One region of the Agrobacterium sp. NPDC090273 genome, then DNA from elsewhere that is predicted to be linked to it. Evidence: riboswitches for the same ligand, from Rfam matches in the RefSeq annotation. Region 1 holds a riboswitch; the other holds the start of a gene.
What was found. A riboswitch is a leader RNA that binds a small molecule or an ion and turns the genes downstream of it on or off. The one in region 1 is predicted to bind cobalamin.
Positions count from the first base shown of each region.

Region 2: it holds a riboswitch for cobalamin, as region 1 does, so the genes downstream of both, nrdH (glutaredoxin-like protein NrdH) here and ACIQT8_RS19665 (DUF1636 family protein) in region 1, are expected to answer to the same signal.

Region 1 is NZ_JBIVYN010000007.1:285,804-292,999, forward strand. It holds gene cobN (cobaltochelatase subunit CobN) at 1-1,479, opposite strand, end outside; gene cobW (cobalamin biosynthesis protein CobW) at 1,482-2,519, opposite strand; gene ACIQT8_RS19665 (DUF1636 family protein) at 2,516-2,902, opposite strand; cobalamin riboswitch at 3,059-3,275, opposite strand; gene cobO (cob(I)yrinic acid a,c-diamide adenosyltransferase) at 3,407-4,024, shown strand; gene ACIQT8_RS19675 (cobyric acid synthase) at 4,028-5,485, shown strand; gene cbiB (adenosylcobinamide-phosphate synthase CbiB) at 5,472-6,437, opposite strand; gene cobD (threonine-phosphate decarboxylase CobD) at 6,436-7,196, shown strand, end outside.
Region 2 is NZ_JBIVYN010000005.1:432,502-439,697, forward strand. It holds gene ACIQT8_RS16430 (alpha/beta hydrolase) at 1-278, shown strand, start outside; gene nrdF (class 1b ribonucleoside-diphosphate reductase subunit beta) at 368-1,354, opposite strand; gene nrdE (class 1b ribonucleoside-diphosphate reductase subunit alpha) at 1,370-3,559, opposite strand; gene nrdI (class Ib ribonucleoside-diphosphate reductase assembly flavoprotein NrdI) at 3,547-3,945, opposite strand; gene nrdH (glutaredoxin-like protein NrdH) at 3,955-4,176, opposite strand; cobalamin riboswitch at 4,426-4,649, opposite strand; gene ACIQT8_RS16455 (nucleoside triphosphate hydrolase) at 4,783-5,412, opposite strand; gene ACIQT8_RS16460 (ATP-binding cassette domain-containing protein) at 5,409-6,191, opposite strand; gene ACIQT8_RS16465 (ABC transporter permease) at 6,191-7,196, opposite strand, start outside.

The DNA.
Region 1 (7,196 bases):
ATCAGGGGCGAGAGCCACCGTGACGGAACCAAACGTCGCGGCACGAAAGCGGAATGCCCCCGCGCGGACAGCATCGTCCTCCTCGGCAGGACCCCACGTCGCCTCCAGTGCATCACTCACCTCTGCCGGAAATGCAGCGCGAAAATCCGCGTAGGCAGAACAATCGATCTGCACATGCCCCTGTTCGACGCGATCGAGCAAGGCACGCGCCGTTTCTGGAATTTCCGAGACCGAATATCCCGCAGCATTCAGGTCGCGCAGCATTTCCAGAACGCTTTGTGGCACATCGAGCCCGACGGCATATCCGGTTCGTCCGGGTGCCGCACCTGGATAATCGGGCATCAGAACAACAATACGACGCTCCTGACGCGGTGTCTGTTTCAATCGCAGGAAGGCTGCAATGCGGTTCGTCACCTGCAGGATGCGGTCTGACTCAGGCACATTGATGAGGGCTGAGTTACCCTGCGTACCGGGCTGCTTGAATGAGATCACACCGGCAAGAATCCGGCCATCCAGCTCCGGGAGCACGACGTGCATGGCAAGATCGGAAGGGTTTAGGCCACGGCTATTGTCCGCCCAACCGTCACGCCGGGTTGTTGCCATGATGACCTGAAAGACCGGCAATCCCAATCGATCGAACAGGGTTTTTCCATGGTCATCGACCTGACTGGCAAACGCCGTAGCAGCAATAATGGCAGCCGGTTTCAAGCCGGGAAGCACACGCTCCAGAAAACCCGCCGCATCCGCATCCTTCAGACCGCTGACAAAGATTGGCAACGGCGCGAAACCCCGCGCCTTCAAGGATGCAAACAATGCGTCGATGGGCGCGACATCGGACGCCAGCAGCATTGAGCGATAAAACAGGATGGGCAGGACTGGAGCATTGACGCCAAAATCCTCCGTCGCCCGTTTTTCAGCAACGAAGCCCTCACCCGGCCGATAAAAGCCGGTCTTTGGCAGGGGAACAGGTTCAACTTGCGGCCAGTTGTAACCGCCTGAGAGCGCCGCCAATCCGCTGGCGAGACGCTCCATGTTCTCCGACCCTCCTTCGCGGAAGAAGGAGAGGATCGCAGCAAGTGTCGACTGGTCGATCGTTGAAGCCGCTTCCAGCTTTTCGTCGCGCTCGCTGCATTCGCCGGGCAGAAGCGCAAGCTTCACACCGCGCCGTCGCGCCATCTGCGCAAGCTGATCCACGCCATACCGCCAGCGATACGCACCACCCAGAATCCGGATAAGGATAAGCTTTGCGTGTTCTGCGGTCTTCTCGATCCAAAGATCGACCGACATGGGGTGGCGAAGCTCCGAAAGATTGGCGGTAACGAGAATAGGGCGTGCCTGATCCTCCCGCCATGCCCGTTCCAGACAAGCGAGATCGCTGGCCGAAAAGGACAAAACCACGACATCTGCCTGCGGCTGGTTGAGATCAACCGGCTCGATCAGGTCGTCCAGAGACGACGATGTCGTGGCAAGGATATGCATTGTCAGGCAGCCAGCATCTGTTCGATCTTCTCGCGGTTCAGGCCTTTTTCACCGATGACGACCAGTCGGCTGCGCCGCGTCTCACCGGGCGCCCACGGCCGGTCGTAGTAGTGATTGACGCGGCTTCCGACCGCCTGCACCTGAAGACGCATCGGCTTGGCCGAAACCTCGATGAAGCCTTTGATACGAAGGACGTTTTCCGCTGCAGCCGTTTCGGCGATGCGGACGGCGAGGGCTTCCGGATCGGTCACCGCAGGCAGGTCGATAACGAAACTGTCGAAATCGTCGTGATCGTGATCGTGTTCTTCATCGTGATGCGTATGACGGTTTTCGATATCCTCTTCAACCGCAAGGCCGAGGCCAATCAGCACGGCAGGATCAACGGCGCCGTTCGACGCGACGACGATCTTAGCAGCCTTCGGCAGATGTTCCGAGACGTGGGCTTTGGCCTTTTCAAGACCGGCAGCGTCAAGCAGATCGGCCTTGGTCATGACGATGAGATCGGCACAGGCAACCTGATCTTCGAAAACCTCTTCAACGGGATCATCGTGATCAAGCGCTTCATCGGCCTGCCGCTGTGCGGAAAGAGCCTCCATGTCGTGTGCGACCTGGCCTTCAGCCAGAGCTGCGCCGTCCACGACAGCAATAACGGCATCAACCGTGACACGGCTTTTGATCGCCGGCCACTGGAAAGCCTGAACAAGCGGCTTTGGCAGTGCCAGACCCGAAGTCTCGATCAGAATGTGCTCGACCTTCGGCTGGCGGCTGAGAATCTGCTCGATCGCTGGCTGGAAGTCATCGGCCACTGTGCAGCAGATGCAGCCATTGGCCAGTTCGACAATGTTTTCTTCCGGGCAGCTCTCGATACCGCAACCCTTGAGAATTTCGCCATCGATGCCGACATCACCGAATTCATTGACGATAATGGCAAGACGTTTCCCGTCGAGTTTTTCGAGAAGGCCACGCAGAAGCGTTGTTTTTCCGGCCCCCAGAAAACCGGTAACGATGGTGCAGGGAACGCGATCCAGAAGGGTGCTCATTTCATCTCCTCGGTAAAATCGAATGGGGGAATACGCGCGACCATGCCGCGCTTCAAACTATCTGGACGGCCGCGCCAGGGCATCAGCCCGTCCGGCGCAGTGGCCAGCAGGCGAGCGCCAACAAGCAAATCCTCGGCATTGTCGGGCGTCAGTCCGCCAAACACATAAGACCAGCCATCGGCGCCACGTAAAACAGCGCTCAGCCCACGCTTGCAATTGGCAAGACAATTGACGCTTCGCACCTCGATACCCGCGTTGTGCGCCTTTTCGGCTGCACGTTCCGCCAGGATGGAACCGGGACGGGGATCGAGATCTGGATCGCTGGCATCACGACAACTGCGGCACACAAACACGACCACGCCGGAAACGTCATCGTTTTCCAACCCATCTTTGGTGCATGAGGATGTGACTGCGATATCCAAACCGTTTTCGCTTTCCGCGCCTTAAAACTTTTCGGGGTGCGCATCTCGAAAACGGCACGCTTGCCAGGCAAGGCGGCTCGTTCGATTTCAGCGGCTGGCCGGAGCACCCCGCCCGGCAGACGTTTTTGCGTGAACGGCAGGTCTCCTGGCTCGCGGCTTGATCGATACCCGTTTGACACCGCCTTCCCGGACATGTTCGGTCCAGTGGCTTCACGGTGTGGGCTTACCGCTTACAGTTGCGGGGGCAGCCACGGATTGACCCAACGGGGCTTGAACCGTGTTCCCTCTTAGCTTTCCCCGTTGCCGGAAAAAGACCGTTTGCTCGATACACTTAGGCTGAACGCCTTTTGCGGTCAATGCCATGCTGTCCCTGCCAGCGGATTGCCGGGTGCGGCAAATTGGGTATAGTCGCCGCTTCCACGGCGAGGTGTTCACACGCGCTGCCGAAAAACAGGGACATGCATGATGAACCGCGAAATCAACGACGCCGAAGCCGAGCGACACCGGCAGAAGATGGTGAACCGTAAAGCGGTGCAGGATGCCGAAGTTGCTGAAAAGACGGTCGAAAAAGGTCTGCTGATGGTCAATACCGGCCCCGGCAAGGGTAAATCGACGGCGGCGTTCGGGCTCGCCTTGCGCATGCTCGGAAATGGCAGGCGTGTCGGCGTCGTGCAGTTCATCAAGGGCGCATGGTCGACCGGTGAGCAGCAAGCACTGAGCCTGTTTGGCGACAAGGTGGAGTGGCGAACCATGGGCGAAGGTTTCACATGGGACACGCAGGATCTGAAGCGCGATGTCGCCGCGGCAACCAAGGCATGGGAAGAGGCCAAGACCCTGATGGCCGATGAAAGCATCGGTCTTTTGATCCTGGATGAACTCAACATCGCACTGCGCTACGACTACCTGCCTCTGGAAGAGGTCATTGCAACGCTTGAGAAACGCCGGACTGATTTGCATGTCATCGTCACCGGCCGTAACGCCAAGCCAGCCCTGATCGAGGCCGCCGATATGGTCACGGAAATGAGCCTCGTCAAACATCACTTCAAGGCGGGCGTGAAGGCGCAGGCGGGAATCGAGTTCTGATCCATGACTGCACGCGCCCTTATGTTTCAGGGAACCGGCTCCGATGTCGGGAAATCGCTGATGGTGGCGGGGCTGGCACGTGCCTTCGTCAAGCGCGGCCTGAGCGTCATGCCCTTCAAGCCGCAGAACATGTCAAACAATGCGGCAGTTACGGCGGATGGCGGTGAAATCGGCCGTGCGCAGGCCCTGCAAGCGCGTGCCGCGGGCGTCGCGCTGTCGGTTCACATGAACCCCGTCCTGCTGAAACCGCAAAGCGAGACCGGGGCGCAGGTAATCGTGCAAGGGAAGATCGCCGGCAACGCAAAAGCCGCAGAATATCAGGGCCTCAAGGCGGGTTTGATGCCGAAGGTCCTGGAAAGTTTCGAGTTGCTGAAGCAAAAAGCCGATCTGGTTCTGGTGGAAGGTGCCGGCAGCGCTTCAGAAATCAATCTGCGTGCCAACGACATTGCAAATATGGGTTTTTCCCGTGCCGCCGATGTACCGGTCATCCTGATCGGCGACATTGACCGGGGTGGCGTCATCGCGAGCTTGGTCGGCACCAGTGCGGTGCTGGATGACGCCGATGCCGCGATGATAGAAGGCTTCATTGTCAACCGTTTTCGCGGCGATCCTTCATTGTTCGACGAAGGCATGCGGATCATCGCTGCCAAAACGGGATGGCAAACCGTCGGCCTTCTTCCGCATTTTCCCGACGCCGCTCGTCTGCCGGCGGAAGATGCGCTCGGCCTCTCCAATGTCCAGACCGCCAAAAACGGTGCAAAAATCCGCGTTGCGGTTCCGATCCTGCCGCATATTTCAAACTTCGACGATCTCGACCCCCTGGACATGGAGCCGGATGTCGAACTGGTCCGCATCCGGCCGGGCCAAGCAATTCCCGGCGACTGCGCGCTAGTCCTGCTCTGTGGGTCAAAATCCACCATCGCAGACCTGAACGCTCTGAAGACATCCGGGCTTGATATCGACATCAGGGCTCATCTGCGCCGTGGCGGCATGGTGCTTGGGCTGTGCGGTGGCTATCAGATGCTCGGCAAAATGGTCTCAGACCCTGACGGCATCGAAGGCCCTCCGGCCACGGTCGAGGGTCTTGGATTGCTTGATGTCGCAACGACCCTTACCGACGACAAGAGATTGGTGTCCGTGCAAGGGACCAGCTTCGATGGAACATCGTTCACCGGCTATGAAATGCATGTCGGACAAACATATGGAGCCGACTGCACACGGTCTTTTTCGAAAATCGGCAATCATACCGAAGGTGCAATCTCATCTGATGGACGGGTCTTCGGCACCTATATTCACGGTCTTTTTGCCGATGATGCACAAAGAAGTGTCTGGCTGCAGCGATTGGGAACGGAAAGTTCCCACTTGAACTACGAAGCCGACGTCGATGCGGTGCTCGACCGGCTGGCTGAGCACATGGAAACCCATCTCGATCTCGACGCATTGCTTGCTATAGCGCGATAGCAAGCGCAAGCACGCCAAACAGGCTGATCAACAGTCCATCCGCAATGCGAGCCAAAAGCAGAGCCTGGCGAATATCCGACGCTGTCAGATCACGTCTCCCGCCGTCGCCCATGAAGCGAGCCTCGATCATCTGCCCCCCATAGGAACGTGGCCCGGCAAGCGCAAAACCGAGCGCACCGGCAAGCGCGGCCTCCGGCCACCCGGCATTGGGAGAACGATGATGGCGAGCATCGCGGAAAACAGCACGGATCGCCTGGCGAGGCGAGGCACCTTTCACAAAAAATGCAGCCACGACAAACAGAAGGCCGCTCAGTCGTGAGGCTGGCAAGTTGACGAGATCGTCTAGCCGGGCTGACGCCCAGCCGAATGCTTCATGGCGTGAGGATCGATGCCCGATCATACTGTCTGCCGTATTGATCGCCTTGTATCCCGCCCCGCCCGGCAAGCCGAGCATGGCAAGCCAGAAGGCGGGAGCCACAACACCATCCGAAAAGTTTTCTGCCAGGCTTTCAATCGCTGCACGGCATACCGCTGCCTCATCCAGCTTCTCGGGATCACGCCCGACAATCATCGAAACGGCCTTGCGCCCACCTTCAAGCCCCTCTTGCTCAAGGGCTGTCGCAACGGCTGCGACATGCTGCTCAAGGCTCTTTTGCGCGGGAAGGGATGCACCCACGATCGCAACAAGCAAAAGACCAAGCGGCATAAGTAACAAGGTCGACTGGGCAATCCATGCGACAAGCATCGTGCTACCGAGGAAAACGGCCAACGCCATCAAACCCGCCATCTTGCGCTGTGAAAATGCGTCTTCTTCCCGGTTCCATTTTTTGTCGAGGAGGGCGATAAGCGAACCCATCCAGGTGACGGGATGACCGACGCGCTTGAAAAGCCAGTCCGGGTATCCCGTCAGACGTTCAATCACGAGCGATAAAAAAGCGAGAGCAAGGAACATGGGCGACAACGTACCAGAAAAGGCGCAACCTGCGATCCGTCACGGCGGTAATCTCGGTCGGGCACGTCGGTTGTTTCCTCTGGCACCTGAACCATGGATCGACCTTTCGACCGGGATCAATCCGCACTCCTATCCGCATTCGCCCATTCCCGCCAGCGCATTTGCCCGCCTGCCTGAACCCGACACCCTTTCAGCACTGAAGAAGCGGGCAGCAGAGAGTTTTGGCGCACCTTCCGAGGATCATATCGTTGCCTCGCCAGGCACGCAGATGCTGATGCCGCTCCTGGCACAGCTGGCGCTCGATCGCGGTGCACGGCGAGGGGGTGTCCTTGCGCCCGCCTATGCCGAACACGCCCGAACGGCCCGAATGGCAGGCTTGCCAATGACGGAAGTCCAGTACGTCAACGACCTCCTGGCCTGTGACTACGCGACGATCGTCAATCCCAACAATCCCGATGGACGCGTCATGGATCGAGACGCGCTGTCGGCAATCGCCACTTCAATGAGACACAAAGGCGGCCTGCTGGTCGTCGATGAGGCCTTCATTGAAACCGGAACTGCAGAAAGTCTCGCCAGCATCACAAACGAGGATGCACTTGTCGTGCTGCGATCTTTCGGAAAATTCTACGGCATGGCGGGCGTGCGCTTGGGTTTTGCAGTCGCCCATCCCGATATCGCCGCCGACCTGGAATCCCGGCTTGGTCCATGGGCTGTATCGGGACCGGCCCTGCATATCGCAACGGAAGCGCTCGCTGACCG
Region 2 (7,196 bases), on a different contig from region 1:
TTACGCGTATCGGCGCCTTGGATGTCGAAGACCCGCAGGTTCAGGAAGCTGCACTCGAAGAGGGTGTGCAGTTTGTCGATATCTCCAATCTGGAAGCATCTGATCCGCTTAATCACGACCGCTACGCGGCGCTGGCGGCCCTACTCCCGCAATTGGAGGCCAACAGGCAGCAAAATGGCTCCGAAATCGGACGGGCGGGCGCTTTCGTTTTCGATGCCATTGGTGCGACAATCTCCAGCCCGTTCCATTTAGCGAGCAAGGTCGTAAACCCGCAATGATGCGGGCTCTTCTTGCAGCAACTCGATATTCAGTCGGGTAACGGGACAGCGGTTTTCGCGAATCCGTAGCATAAGTTCGGCTGGATTTTTCAGAAATCCCAGTCTTCGTCCTCCGTCGCGACGGCCTTTCCGATAACGTAAGACGACCCAGAACCGGAGAAGAAGTCGTGGTTTTCATCGGCGTTGGGTGAAAGCGCCGAGAGGATCGCCGGATTGACCTTGCACGCCTCGGCAGGAAACAGGGCTTCGTAACCCAGATTCATCAAGGCCTTATTGGCATTGTAGTGAAGGAACTTCTTCACATCCTCCGATAAGCCGACGCCATCATAAAGGTCTTCCGTGTACTTCGTTTCGTTGTCGTAGAGTTCCAGAAGCAGGTCGAAAGCAAAATCCTTGATCTCCTGCCGCTCAGCCTCACTCAGCCTTTCCACCGCGCGCTGGAATTTGTAGCCGATGTAGTAGCCATGAACAGCCTCATCGCGGATGATGAGGCGGATGAGATCGGCTGTGTTGGTGAGTTTGGCACGGCTTGACCAGAACATTGGCAGGTAGAAACCGGAGTAGAACAGGAAGCTCTCGAGAAAGACGCTCGCGACCTTCTTTTTCAACGGGTTGCCGCTGTCGTACTCCCGCATGATAAGTGCCGACTTGCGCTGCAGGAACTCATTTTCCTCAGACCAGCGGTAAGCATCGTCAACGTCGGGTGTCAGGCAAAGCGTCGAAAAGATCGAGGAATAGGAACGGGCATGGACGGCCTCCATAAATGAAATGTTGGAAAGCACCGCTTCCTCGTGTTGCGTGACCGCATCCTCCATCAGCCGAACGGCGCCAACACCGTTCTGAATGGTATCGAGCAGAGTGAGACCGGTGAAGACACGGATCGTCAGCTTTTGCTCTTCCGGTCGCAACGTTCCCCATGAGGGAATATCGTTGGACAGCGGCACCTTTTCCGGCAGCCAGAAATTTGACGTCAGACGGTTCCAGACCTCAAGGTCCTTGTCGTCCTCAATGCGGTTCCAGTTTATGGCACGCAAACGGGAAGCAGCCTTTGCGTTGGTCTTGATTTGGATATTCATGTTCGTCACCGGAAATCACAGGGTGCAGGAGACGCAACCCTGCACTTCCGTGCCGGTCAGCGCCATTTGGCGAAGGCGGATGTAGTAGATTGTCTTGATGCCCTTTTTCCAGGCATAGATCTGCGCCCGGTTAATGTCGCGGGTGGTCGCCGTATCGCGAAAAAACAGAGTCAGCGACAACCCCTGATCGACATGCTGCGTTGCTGCAGCATAGGTGTCGATGATCTTTTCAGGTCCGATCTCATAGGCATCCTGATAATAGTCGAGATTGTCATCTGAGAGATAGGCAGCCGGGTAATAAACACGGCCAATCTTGCCCTCTTTGCGAATCTCGATCTTTGAGACGATCGGGTGAATAGAAGAGGTCGAGTGGTTGATATAGGAAATGGAGCCGGTAGGCGGTACTGCCTGAAGGTTCTGGTTATAGAGGCCCGAACTCATCACCGCCTGCTTCAGCGCCAGCCAATCCTCCTGCGTCGGAATAGCAATGCCAGTCTTTTCGAACAGACCTGCCACTTTCTCGGTCGCCGGCTTCCATTCCGTTTGCGTGTATTTGTCGAAATAGTCGCCGGACGCATATTTTGAGTGTTCAAACCCCTTGAAGCTCTGGCCGCGCTCCACTGCCAACCGGTTCGAAGCACGAATGGCGTGATACGTGACCGTGTAGAAGTACATGTTGGTGAAATCGATGCCCTCTTCCGAACCGTAATAAATCCGTTCGCGGGCAAGATAGCCATGAAGGTTCATCTGTCCGAGGCCGATCGCATGGCTGTCGGCATTGCCCTTCGCAATAGAAGGGACGGATGTGATGTTGCTCATGTCAGAGACGGCGGTCAGCGCCCGGATCGATGTCTCTATAGTCTTGCCGAAATCACCCGAATCCATAGCAGCGGCAATATTCAACGAACCGAGATTGCACGAAATATCCTTGCCCAGATGATCATACGTCAAATCGGCATTGTAGGTGCTCGCGTCACTGACCTGCAAAATCTCCGAGCACAAGTTGCTCATGGTGATGCGCCCGGCAATCGGATTCGCCTTGTTCACCGTGTCTTCGAACATGATGTAGGGGTAGCCGCTTTCGAACTGGATTTCGGCAATCACCTGGAAGAAGTCGCGCGCCTTGATCTTCTTTTTCTTGATGCGACTGTCAGCTACCATCTCACAGTATTTTTCCGTGACCGAGATTTCGGTAAACGGCACACCATAGACACGCTCGATGTCATAAGGCGAAAAGAGGTACATATCTTCGTTGTTCTTGGCGAGTTCGAATGTGATGTCAGGTATGACCACGCCAAGTGAGAGGGTCTTGATACGGATCTTCTCGTCGGCGTTTTCGCGTTTTGTATCGAGGAACCGCATGATATCGGGGTGGTGGGCGTTCAGATAGACGGCCCCCGCTCCCTGCCGCGCGCCAAGCTGGTTCGCATAAGAGAATGAATCCTCCAGAAGCTTCATGACGGGAATAACGCCTGAAGACTGGTTCTCGATCTGCTTGATCGGGGCGCCTGCCTCGCGAAGGTTGGTAAGTGACAAAGCCACGCCGCCGCCGCGTTTCGACAATTGCAGCGCTGAATTGATGCCGCGCGCGATGGACTCCATATTGTCCTCGATGCGCAACAGGAAGCAGGAGACAAGTTCGCCACGCTGTTTTTTGCCGGCATTCAGAAAGGTTGGGGTCGCAGGCTGGAAGCGGCCCGAAATGATCTCATCGACCATATCGCGAGCCAGCGACTCGTTGCCACGGGCCAGCGCCAGCGCAACCATGCAAATGCGGTCCTCATAACGCTCGAGGTAACGTTTGCCGTCGAACGTCTTCAGTGTGTAGGAGGTGTAATATTTGAAGGCGCCAAGGAAGGTCGGGAAACGGAACTTCCTGGCATAGGCGTGGTCGAAAAGATCGCAGACGAAGTTGAACGAATACTGATCGAGCACCTCCTGCTCGTAATAGCCTTCCGTCACGAGATAATCGAGCTTCTCCCTGAGGTTATGGAAGAAGACGGTGTTCTGATTGACGTGCTGCAAAAAGTACTGTTTCGCAGCCTGCCGATCCTTGTCGAGCTGGATCTTGCCGTTCTCGTCGTAGAGATTGAGCATGGCATTCAGCGCGTGATAATCAAGCGCTGTATCCAGCGGTTTCGCGGTAACGGAAACTGGCTGTTTTGTGCTCTTGTCCCGAAGGACGTCAGAAGTCAGCGTGTCCAAAATCGTTCCAATCCATGAGTGACGTTGGCGACATCCTCCTCGGTCCCGAGAAGCTCGAAGCGGTAGAGAAAGGGAACCGCGCATTTGCGCGAGACGATCTCTCCAGCCGAGGCGAATGCCGCGCCAAAATTCGTGTTTCCCGCAGCAATGACGCCGCGAATGAGGTTTCGATTGGCTGGCTCGTTCAGAAACCGGATTACGGGTTTCGGAACAGCCCCTTTGGTCCCGCCTCCCCCATAGGTGGGGGTGACGAGGACATAGGGTTCCGACACGAGCAGGGTTTCGTCATCGGTTCCGATAGGTAGCCTGAGCGCCTGGCCACCCAGTTTCTGAACGAAGCGATGGGTGTTTTCGGATCGGCTGGAATAATAGACGATCAGTCCCATCGACCTCTCTCAGGAAATTGCGCTGATCATATCGGGGCGAAAACCGGCCCAATGGCGCTCGCCGGCAATGACGACCGGAACCTGCATGTAACCCAGCCCCCTGACGTGATCGAGGGCATCCGCATCCTCCGAAATATCGATGATTTCGTAGCTGACTCCGATGCGATCAAGCGCGCGATAGGTTGCTGTGCACTGAACGCAGGCGGGTTTGCTGTAAACGGTGACGGTCATGGTGTCCTCTTTCAAAGCTGCTCATACGCGCAGCCGAACGGTCCCGACGGCTCATTACCATCAGGCGGGTGGGTTCATTGATGAATTGGAGCGGCTATGCCGCGACGAACCAAAACCTACGCCGACGAGCGCAGGAAACTATAAAAATACGATGGCATGACTTCACCCCGAAGTTGATCTCTGCGGGATACAGGAAAACGGCGTGCGCAAGTCATTTGCGCCAACACCCTCCTTCCGGACACCCCGCCCGTGGACGTACACGCTCAAGGCAGGTCTCCTGGCTTGCGGGTCTAAACATCAGCTCCAACCTTCCCAGAGCGTAAACCCCAGTGGCACAATATGGAACGACGCTCACCGCTTACAGTTGCGGGGGCAGCCTCGGGATTGTTTCGCCGTCATGGCGTCTCGCACCGAATTCCCGTCTTAGCTCCCAATCCTTGCGAATCGAGAGAACCTTGAACACCACATATAGTATATCATGAATCTTTTCCGTCAACGGATAGACGTGCAAATCCCCGCCATGGTGGATCAAAAAGATTCACCCTATGGTTAGCAAATTCTTATAACGGCTATATTTCAGGCTGTTCCACCCTTATGGGAGTACAGTCACTCCCAGATATCGATGTGGATATCTGCAGGGCGTGAAGATCCGATCACCCGTCTTCCATTCGGAAGATCGTTTTCAAACAGCTTGGCTGCGATCTGGCTTTCGTTCAAACCGTAACCGATCCATCTGTTGCGAAGGCGCTCTTCGAGCACCGCCACGGACGGACCGACGAAAACGCTCATATCAAAACTGTCCGTCAGCCGTGTCCATGGCTCTTCATTGAGAAGCAGGTAATTACCTTCCGCCAAAATGAAACGGGTTTCCGGTGAGATGGCGCGCGCGGACGCGATGGCTATTTCCCTGGAGCGATCGAAAACGGGGACGAGAACTTCCTCGTCGTTTTTGCGAACGGCGGAAACAATATCCAGGAAGCCACGGACATCAAAGGTCTCCGGCGCACCTTTTCTTGCAAGAAGGCTGCGCTCTTCCAGGATACCATTGTCCATATGGAAGCCGTCCATCGGCAACACGGCAGCCATCTCGCCTTTCGCGATCAGAGCGCTGCACAAGGCCTCAGCCAATGTCGATTTGCCGGCCCCAGGGGGACCGGCAATAGCAACGATAAATCGGGGTTTGTCTCCGGCCCGTTGAAGGACCTCTTCAACGATCGTTTCAAGTTTCAATGTCATGCAGCCAGGGTTTCCCGCGGCGGCTCTTTGGCGCCAGTCATGAAGGCGACGGCATCAGACATCGAATACTCCTTCGGATTGATGACGCACAGGCGTCGGCCGAGGCGATGAATATGAATGCGATCAGCCACCTCGAAAACATGCGGCATATTATGTGAAATGAGCACGATCGGAAGCCCTCTGGAACGGACATCGAGTATCAGTTCCAGCACTCTGCGACTTTCCTTGACGCCGAGGGCGGCCGTCGGCTCATCGAGAATGACAACCTTCGAACCAAAAGCGGCTGCGCGCGCCACCGCAACCCCCTGCCGCTGACCACCAGACAGCGTTTCAACCGCCTGATTGATATTCTGGATCGTCATCAAACCAAGTTCGGACAGCTTGTCACGCGCGAATTTTTCCATGGCCGGGCGATCCAGCGCGCGAAACAAGCTTCCACGAATGCCTGACTTACGGATCTCGCGCCCGAGGAACATATTGTCGGCTATGGAAAGTGCGGGGGACAATGCAAGGTTTTGATAGACCGTTTCGATGCCAGCCTTGCGCGCCTCGATGGGCGAGCGGAACTGCACAGTCTGACCTTCGAGCTGGATTTCCCCCTCATCCGGCGTGATTGCACCGGAAATAGCCTTGATCAGCGATGACTTTCCTGCACCGTTATCGCCGATGACCGCGAGGATTTCACCCGGATAGAGATCAAAATCAGCCTGATCCAGGGCGGTGACGCGGCCATAACGCTTAACGAGGCTGCGTGCCGTGAGTATCGGTTCTTTTGTCATCAGCCTGCTACCTTTCTGATCCACTGGTCGATTGCGACAGCCAGGATGATGAGGACGCCGATCAACAGATAGGTCCATTGGGGATCGGTGCCAATGAGACGCAAGCCGAGCGAGAAGACACCGACAATCAAGGCGCCGAAGAGCATTCCAAGGATGGATCCACGACCACCAAACAAGGAGAGGCCACCGATCACCACCGCTGTGATGGATTCAATATTCGCAAACTGGCCAGCAGTCGGAGAAACGGAGCCGATGCGGCCAATCAGCGCCCAACCGGCGAAAGCACAGATGAGGCCTGAGAGAGTGTAAACTGTTGTCAGCATGCGCTTGACGTTGACACCGGCAAGCTCAGCAGCATCCGGATCATCGCCAACGGCGTAGAGATGGCGCCCCCAAGCGGTGTGGTTGAGCACGTACCAGAGGAGTGCGACCAGCAGGACCATGGCAATAACGCCATAGGTGAACACCGCATTACCGAAGCGAACGTTCTGACCGAAGAACTGCAGAATGGGTGCCTGTTGCGCGATATCCTGTGCCCGGATCGTCTCGTTGGCCGAGTAAAGGAAATTGCCGGCAAGAACGATCTGCCACATGCCGAGAGTGACGATAAAGGGTGGCAGGCGCATTCTCGAGACGAGAAGACCGTTGATGAAGCCGCAGAGCGCACCGACAGCAAATCCGCACAGGATGGCGAGTTCCGCTGGCAGACCGTAGCGGAACGCAAATTGTCCCATGACGACGGAAGACAAGACCATGATCGCGCCGACCGAGAGATCGATACCGGCGGTCAGGATCACCAGAGATTGCGCAGCGCCGACGATACCGACGATGGCGACCTGCTGAAGAATGAGGGTCAGCGAAAAGGCAGAGAAGAACTTTCCGCCGAGGATTGCTCCGAAGACAATCAACGAGATCACCAGCACGATCAGCGGCACGGCCGCCGGACTGGAATGCAGAAAGTGCTGAAGCTTCTCCAGAGGAGTTTTGTCGTGCGTATCGAAAGCC